Regions from separate parts of the Priestia sp. D3YE.R1 genome, predicted to be linked through region 1. Evidence: riboswitches for the same ligand, from Rfam matches in the RefSeq annotation. Region 1 holds a riboswitch; the other holds the start of a gene.
What was found. A riboswitch is a leader RNA that binds a small molecule or an ion and turns the genes downstream of it on or off. The one in region 1 is predicted to bind lysine.
Positions count from the first base shown of each region.

Region 2: another riboswitch for lysine. It lies ahead of ACOZIR_RS00910 (aspartate kinase); the one in region 1 lies ahead of lysA (diaminopimelate decarboxylase).

Region 1 covers NZ_JBLTHW010000003.1:509,379-517,501, forward strand. The annotation lists gene ACOZIR_RS20925 (dicarboxylate/amino acid:cation symporter) at 1-775, opposite strand, end outside; gene lysA (diaminopimelate decarboxylase) at 828-2,156, opposite strand; lysine riboswitch at 2,295-2,477, opposite strand; gene ACOZIR_RS20935 (CBO0543 family protein) at 2,544-3,056, opposite strand; gene ACOZIR_RS20940 (NAD(P)/FAD-dependent oxidoreductase) at 3,393-4,511, shown strand; gene ACOZIR_RS20945 (hypothetical protein) at 4,585-4,710, shown strand; gene ACOZIR_RS20950 (DUF2680 domain-containing protein) at 4,717-4,899, shown strand; gene ACOZIR_RS20955 (PAS domain-containing sensor histidine kinase) at 5,062-6,786, shown strand; gene ACOZIR_RS20960 (DUF1292 domain-containing protein) at 6,873-7,136, shown strand; gene ACOZIR_RS20965 (acyl-CoA dehydrogenase) at 7,288-8,123, shown strand, end outside.
Region 2 covers NZ_JBLTHW010000001.1:174,644-182,766, reverse strand. The annotation lists gene sdhA (succinate dehydrogenase flavoprotein subunit) at 1-574, opposite strand, end outside; gene ACOZIR_RS00920 (succinate dehydrogenase cytochrome b558 subunit) at 604-1,212, opposite strand; gene ACOZIR_RS00915 (YslB family protein) at 1,702-2,229, shown strand; gene ACOZIR_RS00910 (aspartate kinase) at 2,280-3,512, opposite strand; lysine riboswitch at 3,653-3,830, opposite strand; gene uvrC (excinuclease ABC subunit UvrC) at 3,896-5,662, opposite strand; gene trxA (thioredoxin) at 5,891-6,205, opposite strand; gene ACOZIR_RS00895 (electron transfer flavoprotein subunit alpha/FixB family protein) at 6,626-7,606, opposite strand; gene ACOZIR_RS00890 (electron transfer flavoprotein subunit beta/FixA family protein) at 7,640-8,123, opposite strand, start outside.

The DNA of each region.
Region 1 (8,123 bases):
CTGCATTTTTCCAGAACAGCTTAATTCCTGCTTTACCGCCAGCAATCCATGCGTATAGCGTAAAGAAGCCAAAATAGTAAACGATTGCAATTAATAAGTAAAGAATAAATGCTCTAGCGTACCCTTGTAAGATCTTTGGTCCAAGTTCTCCTACTACAGTAGCAAAATAGCATCCTAAACCAATTGGAGCATAGTACATCACAATTTTAACAACCTTCATCGATACTTCTTGACCAGAAGTCAGAAATTTCGCCATAGGCTGTCCTTTTTCACCAGCCATCGTTGTAGCAATACCGAAAATAACGGCAAAGACAATTAATTGTAAAATATGCTCTTTCGAAAATAACTGAACAAAATCAGGTACAGTAAATGTACTAACAAGCTGAGTTAAAAGGGCCATTTTTTCAGCTGTATTTTCACTGTCACCCATTAATTCTTTAATGGCAGAAGTATCTACGTTGTGCAGGGGATTGTAAAGTGAGGCGCCTAAAAAGCCTAGAACGGCTGAAACAGCAGCAGTGGCGACAAACACAACGGCAATACCCAGCATAATTTTACCAAGACGTTTCATTTCGTTCATGTTTGCGATCGCCGAAGCAACACTAAAAAAGACAAGGGGAACGATAATCATGAACATTAAATTAAGAAACAAATCACCAAAGGGCTTTACGACTGCCACATCGGGCCCGATAGCATATCCTGCTATCCCGCCAATTAAAATAGCGAGAAGCAGAATAAGCGATGATCTGTACGTTTTAAATACACTTAAAACCATAGTTAGATTTCCTCCAAACAACAATAGCTTCTTTACTACGCAAGAACAGCTATCATTTGCTCATTGCATAGGTAGTAACGACTGGCTTTACATCTTTACGCACCAAATCTTCGTATGTTTCTCGCTCTACAGCAAGACGAGCTTCTCCATTTTTCACAAATACAACAGCAGGGCGCGGAATACGGTTGTAATTGCTAGCCATTGAATAGTTGTAGGCACCTGTAGAGGATACTGCTAGTAAATCTCCTTGATTAACGCGCGGTAAATCGATATCCCAAATAAGCATATCTCCTGATTCACAGCATTTCCCCGCAATTGATACCGTTTCATCTTTTTTATCCGTCACTCTATTAGCCAAGACAGCTTCATGTTTTGCATCATAAAGGGCAGGACGGATATTGTCAGTCATACCGCCGTCAATTCCTACGTATTTGCGTACACCTGGAATCTCCTTAGTTGAGCCAATTGTGTAAAGCGTTGTACCTGCTTCTCCTACAATGCTTCTTCCAGGCTCAATCCAAACTTCTGGAAGGGTATAATTTTGTTCAGTTAACGTGCGGCTTAGCTTTTCTGTCAGTGCATCTACATAATACTCAACTGGAAGAGGAGAGTCGCTTTCGGTATAACGAATACCAAAACCACCACCTACGTTTAAAACTTTTACTTCAAACTCCATTTTATCACGAATACTGAATAAGAAATCAGTTAAAATATCAATGGCGCGAGAAAAACCATCTACTTCAAAAATTTGCGAACCAATATGACAATGAATGCCTAAAAGATCGTAGTAAGGCTTTTCTAAGGCAGAACTTACCGCTTTCATAGCTTGGTCATTGGAAAGACCAAATCCAAACTTGGAGTCTTCCTGTCCGGTCATAATATACTCATGTGTGTGGGCTTCAATCCCTGGAGTAACACGCAGAAGAATAGATGCTTTCTGTTTGCGCTCAGCTGCTAACGCATGCAAAACTTCAAGTTCGGTGAAGTTATCCACAACAAAACAGCCAATATTCGCATCAAGAGCCATTTCCATTTCTTCAATCGTTTTGTTATTTCCGTGAAAATGAATGCGTTCAGCTGGATATCCAGCTTCAAGAGCTGTAAATAATTCTCCTCCTGAGACCACATCTAGTGACATATCAAGCTTCGTTAAAAGGCTAGCCATTTCCATGCAAAGAAACGCTTTCCCTGCATAGGCGATTTGATATGAAAATCCGCTTCTTTGAAAGGCTGAATGGAAGGCCTTGCATTTTGTCTCAATTAATTCTTGATCGTAGATGTATAGGGGAGTGCCGTATTGTTTTTTCAGTTCAACCGTATCGCACTTCCCAATTTCTAAATGATTGCTGCTGTTAATTTTACTCGTTCCATGTAAGTACATAATCCGTATCCCTCCATTTAAATCATTCAACTATAACTTTGATGGTCAGTAGAAAAACACAAAAAAGACCCGTGAAGTGATGTTCACGCGTCTTGGTTTCATAATAATAAAGTATTATTACATTCTAGGCATCAACATCTCTTCAATAGCTCTCCACAAACCAAATGGTTTGTGACAGCTCAGCATTTATTCAATACTGAACCAGTATATGAACACAATGGATGTTTATATACTTCGGCACGAAATCCCTTTTACTTATCTTCACAGACTCCATTAGTCTCCAATAAGTGACTCTTGATTTCATGCACCTCTATTCTCAGAGAGGAAAATTATATTTAAATGTAACTCCTATTATATTTCCTTTTCCTCTGTCTAGTCAATGAAAAGTTAAGGCATAGGAATATCAAAGAAGATAAATAAAAAAGCTATGAAGCTTCCAGAGAGTATCCAAGCAGCCAGCGCTGTCTTCTGATGAATCACTAAAAGTGAGAACGTGACAATATTGAAGAGAAAAGAACACAGCAGCGACCATCCATAATGATGAGTGATACTGTGATTAACATAAGCAATGAACTCAATCACAGTAAATAAAAGCGCCCACAAAAGAATCCACCACAGCCGGCCGCTTACATGCAGCGGCAGCCTTCCTAAAAATACCGGTATGACAAACGGATAAATAATTAAGGTTATTCCAAGGGAGACCATTAGGTGATCGGGTAGAAAAAGGTGGTCAATACCAACAGGATGAAATACCCATACCCGGTGATGAAACAGCAGCACTTCATAAAGCAAATTCCCCGTGACCCAAAACAGCAAAGTAGGATAGTATTCTTGATATCTTCGCCACTTGCCAAATAGTAAACCAAGAATGATAAAAAATAATACAAATGAAGATTGCATACGCTCTCCTTAAAATAATGGTTATTTCTTTTTATTTACATATTATAGCGGTTTTATTCTTTTATCTTTTTATTCAGAACCTATAATAGAAAAGCGGTAAGCAACAGCGTTAAAGATGTACGATCACTATTTATGATTTTCTCCACCCTGCTATACTCTCGGTAAAAGAACTTCTAACGCTTTTGTTTACGATGAAGGGAGCTATATGTCAAAATCAGCACGCGCCAAAAACAAGTTAAAAATAGCTTCGCCTAGTATGTGGCTTCTTTTTTTGCTATGCTAAAATTACATACATATAGCATGAGAATACTAGAAGAAAGAAAAGGGTGTTTTGGTATGAAAACATACATCGTAGTTGGAGCAGGGATACTTGGAGCTTCTACAGCATATCATTTAGCAAAAGCAGGAGCAGATGTGACATTAATAGATCGCAAGGATGCTGGTCAAGCTACTGATGCAGCAGCAGGAATTGTTTGTCCATGGCTTTCACAGCGTCGAAATAAAGCATGGTACCGCTTAGCAAAAGGCGGCGCCAAGTACTATCAAACATTAATTCAGCAATTAGAAGAAGATGGAGAAACGGATACGGGATATAAGCGAGTAGGAGCAATTAGCTTACATACTGATGACCAAAAGCTTAAAAAAATGGAAGAACGAGCATATAAGCGTCGGGAAGAAGCTCCTGAAATAGGCGAGATTACACGTTTATCAGCTAAAGAAACACAGGCTTTGTTTCCGGTTCTTTCCGAAGAATACAGTTCAGTTCATATTAGCGGAGCCGCTCGCGTTAACGGAAGAGCTCTTCGAAATGCACTTGTGAATGCAGCGAAGAAAAACGGTGCAAAAACAATAGAAGGAAACGCAGAACTTCTTTATGAAAATAATCGAGTAACGGGCGTTTCCGTAAATGGACAAACCCTTCTAGCAAGTACAACAATCTTGACAGCAGGAGCGTGGGCAAATCAATTACTAGAGCCTCTTGGAGTGGAATTTTTAGCAAGCTTTCAAAAAGCGCAAATTGTCCACTTGCATCTTCCAGATTTAGATACCAAAGACTGGCCCGTTGTGATGCCTCCAAGCGACCAATATATTCTTTCGTTTGAACAAGGTCAAATTGTCATAGGAGCAACACATGAAAACGATACGGGTTATGACTTGAGAGTAACGGCTGGGGGGCTTCATGAAATTTTTTCAAAGGCCTTATCCATTGCTCCCGGCTTAACAGAAAGCACAGTCTTAGAAACAAGGGTAGGATTTCGACCATTTACTCCGGGCTTCTTGCCAGTCATTGGAGCTCTTCCGGCTTACGAAGGAATACTAGTAGCAAATGGTCTTGGAGCTTCTGGCTTAACGTCGGGCCCTTATCTTGGTTCAGAACTTGCTAAATTAGCACTTGAAATGGAAATGGAAATTGATCTTAGCGATTATGATGTAAGAGGAGCTATTGAGTCCTAAGCAAATAGAATGAATGAAAACAAATAGAAGTTCGCAAACTATAACTACTACATGATGAAAGGAAGTAGATTGTTTGCGAAAGGTTATAATAAGTGCAGCAGCAGCTTTTTTATTTATGAGCGCGACGCCTGTATTAGCGGAAAACAATCCTCAGCCAGAAACAAAAGACGTGAAGCTGACGTCTCAGCAAAAGCAGTAATTATCCGTGCTGTACAAAGAAATGTTCGAAAAAAAGAAAGAAATACTTTCAAAATATGTGGAGTACGGCGTGCTAAGCAAAACGGAGAGTCAAAACATTTCTTCACATATGGAAAATCGCTATCAGCATATAGAGAAAAATGGTTTTGTGCCGAAGCGGCACTGTCATAACATGCATCATTCAAAGTAATTCCTATTCACATAAAAAAAGCGCCGGTATAGGCGCTTTTTTTATGTGAATGAATGGAAAATATCCGCTTCTTTATCTAGTAAATTCTAAACGCCTCATGTAAAATTAAGAGAATGAGACCGATTAGGAAAGATGCTAGTGAGGGGTAGGTAAATATGAACGATGAACGAAAATAAAAAAATAGTCCGATTACATGCAGAAAATCATTCAGCTGAGGCTCTAGGAATCATATTTGCTTACAAACAAAAAGGCGACCATCTTGTTTACAGTATGTATCAAGGAGAAAGCGTTTCTGAGCAAAAAATACCTCTAGAAGAATGGGTCTCGTATGAGCATTTTTTCGAAGCGCTAAATAAAAAGAAAAAGCTTATGTACGAGCTTCAAATAAATGATAAACGCTATGTAGTAAACTTAACCCCTTTATCTTACACAGAAAAGCCTGAAATTATGGGACATTGCGTGAATATAACTAGTTATCAGGAGAAAAAAGAACAGATTCAGCCTTTTATTTATCATAACGCAGATGCTGTTGCTATCGTTGACTTAGAGGGTAAAACGCTTCAAGTGAACCCTGCGTTTGAGAATACATTTGGCTGGACGTTTGAAGAAATTTATCAAAAGCCTCTTCCGATTATACCTTTGTTTTTAAAGGAGCCAGTGTGCGAACTTCATAAGACTATTCAATCAGGTGAATCGAAAACGGAATTTGAGACGGTCAGACAGCATAAAGACGGTCATTTAATTAATGTAAGCGTCACACTATTCCGCGTTGAAAATATGAATGATTGGCCGTTATGCATTGCTTTTGTCTATCGAGATATAACATCGCGCAAGCAGGATGAGACGGCTTTAAAAGAAAGCGAACAGCGCTACCGAAGTTTGATTGAGTTATCCCCGGAAGCGATTATCGTTCATAGTGAAGGGAAAATTGATTATATCAACCCTGCAGGAGCCAAAGCGCTAGGGTACAAGAATCCTCATGACGTATTAGGAGCTTGTGTTTATCAGTTTGTTCACCCTGATTACTATGATGTTGTAAAACAGCGAATTTATCGAATGAAAACAGAAAATAAATCTGTAGACCTACAGGAAGAAAAATTTATTCATAAAGACGGTCATACGATTGATGCCGAAACCATTGCCTTTCCTATTCCCTATATGGGAAAGCAGGCCATTCAAGTTTTGTTTCGTGATATTACAGAACGTAAAAAAACTGAAAAATTGCTGCGTGAATCCGCGCAGCTTTCCTTAGTCGGACAGTTAGCAGCGGGTATCGCTCACGAAATTCGAAATCCTCTGACGGCGGTAAAAGGATTTATGCAGTTATTAAAAGAAACGAGCGGTCAGCCTTACTATGTAGAAATGATAAATCATGAGTTAGATAGAATTGAATTGATTGCCGATGAGTTCTTGAGCCTTGCAAAGCCTCAGGCGAAAACCTACAAAGACAAACACGTCCAAGATATTTTAGAGAATACGTTAAAGCTAGCTGAGGTGCAGGGGATTACAGAGAAAATTCACGTAAAAAAAGAGATTGATCTTCATCTTCCTCTCGTATTATGCGAAGAAAACCAGTTAAAACAGGTGTTTAGCAATATATTTAAAAATGCAGTCGAATCTATGCCGAGTGGAGGAACTGTAACGATTCAACTAAAAAGATTTAATCAGGAGAACCTTGTTGTCCGGTTTAGCGACGAGGGGCCAGGCATCACGCAGGAACGAATGCAGCATTTAGGAAAACCTTTTTATAGTACCAAAGAGAAAGGAACGGGGCTTGGACTGATGGTGTGCTATAAGATCATTCGAGAACATAGAGGAGAAATTAACTTTGTAAGTGAACTTGGAAAAGGAACTACCGTAGACATTCTTTTGCCTTTTAAAAAGTAGATTCTACTTTTGTAAGCATGAAACCTTTTCTAAAGGGGAATACATGTTAGTGAACAAATAATGAGGTTAAAATAGGAGGGAATAAGATGGAACGCATTGAAACGGGAGAGATTTTTACAGTTTTAGATGAAAATGATCAAGAGCAAGATATTGAAGTGCTTGGAAAAATGACGATTGAAGGGCACGATTATATTGCCGTTGCATTTGTGGAAGAAGTTTTAATTGAAACAGAAGAAGAAATTGATGTTTTCTTTTTAAAAATTGAAGATAATGGTGAATGGTCTTCAATTGAAGATGATGATGAGTTCGAAAAGGTATCAGCCGTATTTGAGGAAATGACATCCGCGTAAAAAGAGAGGTTTTAACCTCTCTTTTTTTAATTCTAAATAATATAATAATTAGAATTTTTCTAAAAATATCTTGCTGAATTATTTTCCTTCATTTATGATGAATATGTAACATACCAACCGGTTAGTAAGTAAATGAAAGCGAGGGACTACCGTGTATTTTTCTTACTCTGACAAAGTAGTGAAGCTGCAAAAAGAATTGAACTCTTTTATAGAAGAGCATATTTACCCAAATGAACGGCTATACGAACAACAGCTGAATGAACAGCCATCTAGATGGTCAGCTGTTCCTCCAATCATGGAAGAGTTAAAAGAAAAAGCAAAGCAAGCTGGGTTATGGAACTTATTTTTGCCAGAAAGCGAATACGGAGCAGGCCTAACAAATGTAGAATACGCTCCTCTTTGCGAAATTATGGGCCGTTCTATTATTGGGCCAGAAGCTTTTAACTGCGGAGCTCCTGACACCGGCAATATGGAAGTGCTGGTTCGATACGGAACGCCTGAACAGAAAGAAAAATGGTTAAAGCCTCTGTTAAATGGAGACATTCGCTCCTGCTTTTCTATGACAGAACCGGATGTAGGTTCTTCTGATGCCACAAACATTCAGTGCAGTATTGTAAGAGAAGGCGATGAATATATAATCAACGGAAGAAAATGGTGGTCTTCAGGTGCGGGAGATCCTCGCTGCAAAATTGCTATTGTGATGGGAAAAAGTGATTTTAACGCATCTAAATATGAGCAGCAGTCTATGATTCTAGTTCCATTAAATACTCCGGGAGTTAAAATTGAACGGATGCTTCCAGTCTTTGGATACGATCACGCTCCTCATGGACACGCTGAAATTCATTATGACAATGTGCGTGTGCCAGCATCTAATATGCTTTTAGGAGAAGGAAAAGGGTTTGCTATTGCTCAAGGCAGATTAGGGCCTGGACGTATTCATCACTGCATGCGTCTAATAGGAGCAGCTGAAAGAGCGCTTGAAGAATT
Region 2 (8,123 bases), on a different contig from region 1:
CCGCGTCAGCTGGGAATGTTTTAATTTCCATTGATTTTAAATTTTGTGCAGAAATTCCGCGACAGCTGCGCTCATCGTCAAGAACAGCACCTAAGAATTCCCATCCTTCGTACTTTGTCACAAGTCCGGCAACTTCATAGCGACGAACCTGCTCATCTAATGCGTACAATAATTGTTGACCAGTTGTTGCTCCAGCAAAAGCCGTACGGTGATGCTGGGTACCGCCAAATCGTCTGAAGTCTAACAAACCCTCAGGAGTACGGTTAAACATTACACCCATACGGTCAAGTAAGTGAATAATACCAGGAGCTGCTTCACACATTGCTTTTACAGGTGGCTGGTTGGCTAAAAAGTCTCCGCCATACACTGTGTCATCAAAGTGTTCCCATGGTGAATCTCCTTCACCTTTTGTATTTACGGCCCCGTTGATTCCACCTTGAGCGCAAACTGAGTGAGATCTTTTTACCGGAACTAGTGAAAATAAATCTACTTGCTTGCCAGACTCAGCAATTTTTATTGTTGCCATCAAGCCAGCTAAACCGCCACCGACTACGATGATTTTTCCGTTACTCATCGGAACCCCACTCCTTCAAAACCTTAATTTTATGCAAATGCGAATAATGTACGAACACCTACGAATGTAAGTGCTAAGAAGATTGCTAATGTCACATAAGTTGAAATTCTTTGAGAACGTGGTGTTACAGTTAACCCCCAGCTAACTCCAAATGACCATAGACCGTTTGCAAAGTGGAAGATTGTAGATACAACACCAACTATGTAGAATGCAAGCATTGCTGGGTTGCTTAAAATTCGTTCCATCATTTGAAAATCTACTTCTTTTCCAAGCGCAGCTTGTATTCTGGTTTCCCATACGTGCCATGTGATGAAGATAAGTGTGATTACACCTGAAACACGCTGAAGGATAAACATCCAGTTACGGAAAAATCCATAGTTGTTAACGTTTGTTTTAGCAGTGAATGCGATGTAAAGACCGTATATTGCGTGAAAAACAATTGGTAAGAAAATAATGAAAATTTCTAGAGCATAGCGGAAAGGTAAGCTCTCCATGAAGTGAGCTGCTTGATTAAATGATTCTTCTCCCTTTGTCGCGAAATGATTCACAACTAAATGCTGTGTTAAGAAAATCCCGATTGGTATTACTCCAAGTAGTGAATGGATTCTCCGATATTGAAACTCTCTGTTTGCCGCCATCTGCGTAGACCCCCCTTAGTTAAATGAACATAGTTTGTGAAGAACTTTCTTACTCCCACTAGACAAATAGATTAATCGTGAATACAGGAAATGAAAACCTTTGCATTTCCTAATAAAGTATGTGACAGGTTAATTTTACTCCCATCGATTAAGAGCGTCAAGGCAAGATGTTTAAATCTTCTATAAAATATAAATTTATAAAATTTTATATTTGTTAACGCTTACTGAATTGATGTTAAAGATTTTTTCTTTCTATTATAGTATCGCTTGCCACAATTAAGTAAGCGTTTACTTTGTACTTTTATTGTAAACAAGTTCACAAAACATTTACACAGGTAAAAGTACCCTTTTAAAAGGTATTTTATGGTTTTTACATCTTTACATCTAACTCTTTTTACCATAATAAAGTTCCTCTTACATTTTATTAAAAAAATGCGTGAGAGGTTTTTTAGATTTGTATATAATAGTAGTAAAGAAAGAGGGGAAAGCATGAGCAATTTACAAACAGAATCACAGCAAGAACTTGAAGAGACGATGGAAACATCAGAACCTAATGTCGCAGCTGAAACAGAGAGAGCTCTTGATCACGTTCCATATTTCGGATACAGCCTTTTGCGTGATGTGTTAATTCCAGAGCTTCTTGGAGACGAAACGAATACCATCTCATACTGGGCAGGAAAACACCTTGCGCGTAAATATCCATTAAATACAATGGATGAAATCGTCGCTTTTTTTAAAGCCGCTTCCTGGGGAACACTGACGCTTGCCAAAAAAGATAAATATTCACTAGAGCTTGAATTATCAGGTGATGTGGTCAGCAAAAGATTTCAGCAGGAAACTTGTTCGTTTCATCTTGAGTCAGGATTTGTGGCTGAACAGATTCAGCGTCAAAACAACTGCCTAACAGAAGCCTACTTAACACCTAAAGAAAAGAACGGAAAAGTGCTGATTTCCGTGCAGTGGGACCGAAAAGATATCTTACCTACCGAAACACGTGCGGAGCGTTATAAAAAGTAAAAAATACGTATATATAAAAGACGTGGAGATACCACGTCTTTTTCTTTTCTTTATACTTGCACTGCCTGCTGCTCTTCTAGTTCAAATGCTACGTGAAGCGTCTCAACAGCTTTTACCATATCAGCATGCGGTACAACTGTAGATACTTTAATTTCAGACGTGCTGACCATCTTCACTTCAATTTTCTCTCCTGCCAGCACTTCAAACATTTCGGCTGCAACACCTGGATTAGAAATCATGCCAGATCCAACAATCGATACTTTAGCCAGCCCGCTTTCATGTTCAATACGCGTATATCCTAAAGTAGATTTATACTCCTTTAAGACAGCAAGAGCAGCTTCTACATCTACGGTTTTAATAGAAAACGAGATGGATAAACGATTATTAGCCGTTACGTTTTGAATAATAATATCCACATTTAACTGTTCTTTTGCTAATGCTGTAAAAATAGTAGAAAGAGTTTGTAACTCGTTGTTCAACCCTTCAATTGTCACCCGTGAAATATTATCTTCAAACGCAATTCCTCTTACGACTAAGTTTTGTTCCATTGAAACTTCCTCCTCAACAATCGTTCCATTCTCGTTTTCTAAGCTTGAACGCACTTCTAGCGGTACCTGATAATTTTTTGCAAACTCAACAGCGCGCGGATGCAGCACCCCTGCTCCTAAATTGGCTAATTCTAACATTTCATCATATGAAATAGAGTAAAGTTTACGAGCATCTTCTACGTAGCGCGGATCTGTCGTAAACACTCCTGTTACGTCTGTATAAATATCACATTTTGCAGCTTTTAATGCTGCAGCAAGAGCTACTGCCGTCGTGTCAGAGCCGCCTCGACCTAATGTCGTAATGCTCCCATTTTCTGAACAGCCTTGGAATCCAGCTACTACTACGATTCGCCCTCTATCTAATTGGCTTTGAATACGAGTCGTGTCAATGCGCTGGATTCGTGCATTGCTGTGAACTGCTTCCGTCTGGATACCAGCTTGCCAACCTGTTAGCGAAGTTGCTTCATGACCTTTGCATTGAAGAGCCATGGTTAACAGGGAAATCGTTACTTGTTCTCCAGTTGTAAGAAGCATATCCATTTCGCGTTTACTTGGACTGTCCGTAATATCACTTGCTAATTTCACCAGTGCATCTGTGGTTTTGCCCATTGCCGATACAACAACAACTACTTGGTTACCGCGCTCTGCTTCTTGAATAACACGGTTTGCTACATGTTGAATACGTTCAACAGAACCAACAGATGTTCCACCAAATTTTTGAACGATTAATGCCATAATTTTGTTCATTCCTTTTCAATAAATTTGCATATGCAGGATGATGAGAAGCTAAATTTTTTTACTCAGACAATAAAAAAAGCAATGAGATGAGCTCTCATTGCTTAACGAACGAAAATTATAAACATAACCGTCCACTGCCGTGAGATAGCTCTCCAAGAATCTACATCTTGACAATCCTACGTTTATTCAACGCAGAACCAGCAATCATTACTATGAGGTAATGTTCACTTCGGCAAATTTCCCTTTCCGCATCATTCATAAGGGCTCATACCCTTCCTGATACGTACTGATTAAATTTGCACCTCTATCTTCACTTCATTTGATGAAGTGTCGTATGAAATTAGTTAATAGCTTATCAAATATTTTCTATTATTTCAAGACTATTTTTGCAATGTTTCATAAATTTTTTCAGCAATGTTTTGAGGAACACCTGAATTTCGAATATCTTCAACCGTTGCTTCTTTCAATTTTTTCACCGAACCAAAATGCTTTAACAAAGCTTTTTTACGCTTTTCTCCCACTCCCGGAATGTCGTCCAGAACTGACTGAAAAGCGGACTTAGACCGCACTTGACGGTGGAAGGTAATCGCAAAGCGGTGAACTTCATCTTGAATTCGCTGAAGCAAATAAAATTCTTGACTATTGCGTTCAAGCGGTATGATTTGAGGAGGCTCACCAATCATCAGGTTGGAGGTTCTGTGCTTATCATCTTTGACAAGACCTGCTGTAGGCACTAAAAGTCCCAATTCATTTTCGAGAACGTCCTGTACTGCAGCTAAATGCCCTTTGCCTCCATCTACAACAATTAAATCCGGAAGCGGAAGACCTTCTTTTAACGCTCTGGAATACCGTCTGCGAACGACTTCTCTCATGGAACTGTAATCATCTGGTCCCTTTACGGTCTTAATTTTATATTTGCGATATTCTTTCTTTTCCGGTTTCCCATCAACAAAAACAATCATCGCAGAAACGGGGTCTGTTCCTTGAATATTTGAGTTATCAAATGCTTCAATCCGATAAGGAGCGGCAATTCCAAGCTCTTCTCCTAACCGTTCAACTGCGCCAACCGTGCGCTCTTCATCTCGTTCAATTAAATAGAATTTTTCACCGAGCGCAATTTTTGCATTTTTACACGCAAGTTCCACTAATTCTTTCTTTTTGCCTCGCTTTGGATGCTGAACCTCTACTTCTACTAATTTCTCAGCTAACTCTGCATCAATCGTTGCTGGAACCATCACTTCTTTTGGCTTAATATTTTTGGCATAAAACTGACCGATAAAAGTTAAGAAATCTTCTTCTGGCTCTTTATAAAAAGGAAACATAGAAACTTCTCGTTCAATTAATTTCCCTTGGCGAATAAAGAAAACTTGAACACACATCCAGCCTTTATCATAAGAATAGCCAAACACATCTCGATTAACAAAATCATTAAACGTTACTTTTTGCTTTTCCATTGTCGCTTCGATATGAGTAATTTGATCTCGGTATTCTTTAGCCCGCTCAAAGTCGAGCTCTTCTGAAGCTTTTAGCATTTTTTCAGTTAACTCTGTTTTGACATGCTCATATCCACCATTCAAAAACCGCGTGATATTTTCAATAATTTGTTTGTTTTGCTCTTCTTTTACTTCTTTTACGCAAGGAGCTAGACATTGCCCGATATGGTAATACAAACAAGGTCTGTCTGGCATAGTGGAGCACTTTCTTAACGGATAAATGCGATCAAGAAGCCGCTTTGTTTCATTTGCAGCTTGAACGTTAGGATAAGGACCAAAGTATTTTCCTTTATCTTTTTTTATTTTTCTTGTAATAACAAGTCGGGGCTGTTTTTCAGCTGTAATCTTAATAAAAGGATAGCCCTTATCATCTTTAAGCATGATATTGTATTTTGGATCATGCTTTTTGATTAAATTCATTTCTAAAATAAGCGCTTCTAAATTAGAAGATGTGACGATATATTCAAAATCGACAATGTCGTTTACAAGTCGAAGCGTCTTTCCGTCATGAGATCCGGTAAAGTAGGAGCGTACTCGATTTTTTAATACTTTTGCTTTTCCTACGTAAATGACCGTTCCATATTTATCTTTCATCAAGTAACAGCCGGGCTGATCCGGTAAAATAGCCAGCTTTTCTTTTAAATAATCGTTCATACTTTTCTCCTTCCTCTTCTCTTACTCTGTCCATCTATACAATCGCTTATGAAGCGTAACCTACATTCTTTCCTGTCTTAATACATGTACATAAGCCGGATTTATGGCAGTGTTCCTTACATCTAGTATAAAACAAACGAACGCATATTCGCTAAATAAAAGTATTCCCAAAAGAGAAAAAGTGGAGAAAAAGAAAAAAACCTAGCCTGAGCTAGGTTAGGTTTTGACTTACGCGTGTTTATTAATTAATTCTGTTAATGCTTCTTTCGGTTGGAAACCAACTACTTGATCAACTTTCTCTCCATCTTTGAACAATACTAAAGTTGGGATACTCATAACACCAAATTTTCCAGCTGTTTCTTGGTTTTCATCAACGTCTACTTTTACGATTTTAACTTTATCGTTAAGTTCGCCATCAATTTCTTCAAGAACTGGAGCGATCATTTTACAAGGTCCGCACCATGGTGCCCAAAAGTCAACAAGCACTAGGCCTGATTTAATTTCATCTGTAAAGTTTTTATCTGTAGCATGTGCAATAGCCATTTTAATTCCTCCTAAATATATGCAATATCCAAATTCTACTCACAGTATATCACCTTCAAATAAGGTTTGCTAACTTTTTGCTTACATTTATACTGTTTATTCTCCGCTCTAGTTTGTACAATTTGCCTAAAAATATGCGTAGAAAATTTCGTTTTCCACGTAATAAAAGAGATTGAGACCTAACTAAATCAACCGAATCTAAAAGCGAACAGATTGGATAAATAAGATTGGATAAATAAGATTGGATAAATAAGCTCGTACAAATCACTTGTTCCACCGCTGTTGATTTCCGTGCAAGACTTCTTCGCCTTGCCCTCCAATCACCAGCTAAAAGCAACTACGTCCATGAAAAAATCCGAACGATTAATCGTTCGGATCTTCCTTCAACAAAAATACGTTTGTCCTAGCCTCTTTTACTATTTACGCAGACTGTACTTTCAGCTTTTTAAATTCTTCCGTTAGCAGAGGCACTACTTCAAATAAATCTCCAACGATTCCGTAGTCAGCTACTTTAAAAATGTTCGCTTCAGGATCTTTATTGATTGCAACAATAATTTTTGAATTTGACATGCCGGCCAAATGCTGAATAGCACCTGAAATTCCGCAGGCAATATATAAATCTGGTGTGACTACTTTGCCCGTCTGACCGATTTGAAGAGAATAGTCGCAGTAATCTGCATCGCACGCTCCTCGAGACGCTCCAACAGCTCCATTTAACACGTCCGCTAGTTCTTGGAGAGGTCCAAAACCTTCCGTGCTTTTTACACCTCGACCACCTGCAATCACGACTTTTGCTTCGGATAAATCAACTCCTTGCGTTGCTTTGCGTACAACTTCTTTTACAACGGTACGCAGGTTTTTAATTTCAACATTTAAATCCTCTACATCGCCTGTACGTCCCTCATCTTTTGCAAGCGGTGAAATATTATTTGGACGAATCGTGACAAACGTAAAAGCATCGGTCATGATTTTCTTTTCAAATGCTTTACCAGAATAAATTGGGCGAGTGAAGACTACTTGATCCCCTCCCACTTCTACATCCGTCACATCGGAGATAAGTCCTTTGTCTAAGCGGGCTGCCAGCTTTGGCGCTAAATCTTTGCCAAGAGCCGTATGGCCAAATACGATAGCTTCAGGCTGTTCACTTTCAATGATGGCTAATAACGCCTGAGCGTAACCATCCGATGTGTAAGCAGCTAAATCTTCGTGCTCCGTCACAACAACTTTATTCGCTCCGTACGCAATAAGCTCTTCACTTAAAGCTTTTACGTCCTTGCCTACTAACGCTGCAACAATTTCTCCTCCGTCAGCTACAGTAGACGCTGCGGAAATCGCTTCAAACGATACGTTTCGTAATCCCCCATCACGTGCTTCTCCTAGAACTAACACTTTGCGTCCCATTACAATACCCCCATTGTTTTGACTTTTGACTTATTAAATGACTTTTGCTTCCTTATGCAGTAAATTGACCAGTTCTGGTACTTGATCTTTTATATCTCCTTGTAATACGCGTCCTGCATCTTTTTTCGGAGGCAAATAAATTTCAATTGTCTTTGTTTTTGCTTCTACATCATCTTCATCTAAATCTAAATCATCCAGTTCCACTTCAACCAACGGTTTCTTCTTCGCTTTCATAATCCCTGGAAGAGATGGATAGCGAGGCTCATTAAGTCCCTGCTGAGCTGTTACTAAAAGAGGAAGCGACGTTTCAATAACCTCTGAATCACCTTCCACATCGCGTACAACCGTCACTTTTTCACCTTCGATATCCAATTTTGTAATGGTCGTAATATAAGGAATTTCTAACTGTTCTGCTACGCGCGGTCCCACTTGGCCCGAACCTCCATCAATCGCTACGTTTCCTGCCAAGATTAAATCAGGAGATTGTTCTTTTAAGTACTGTGCCAGCAGCCTAGAA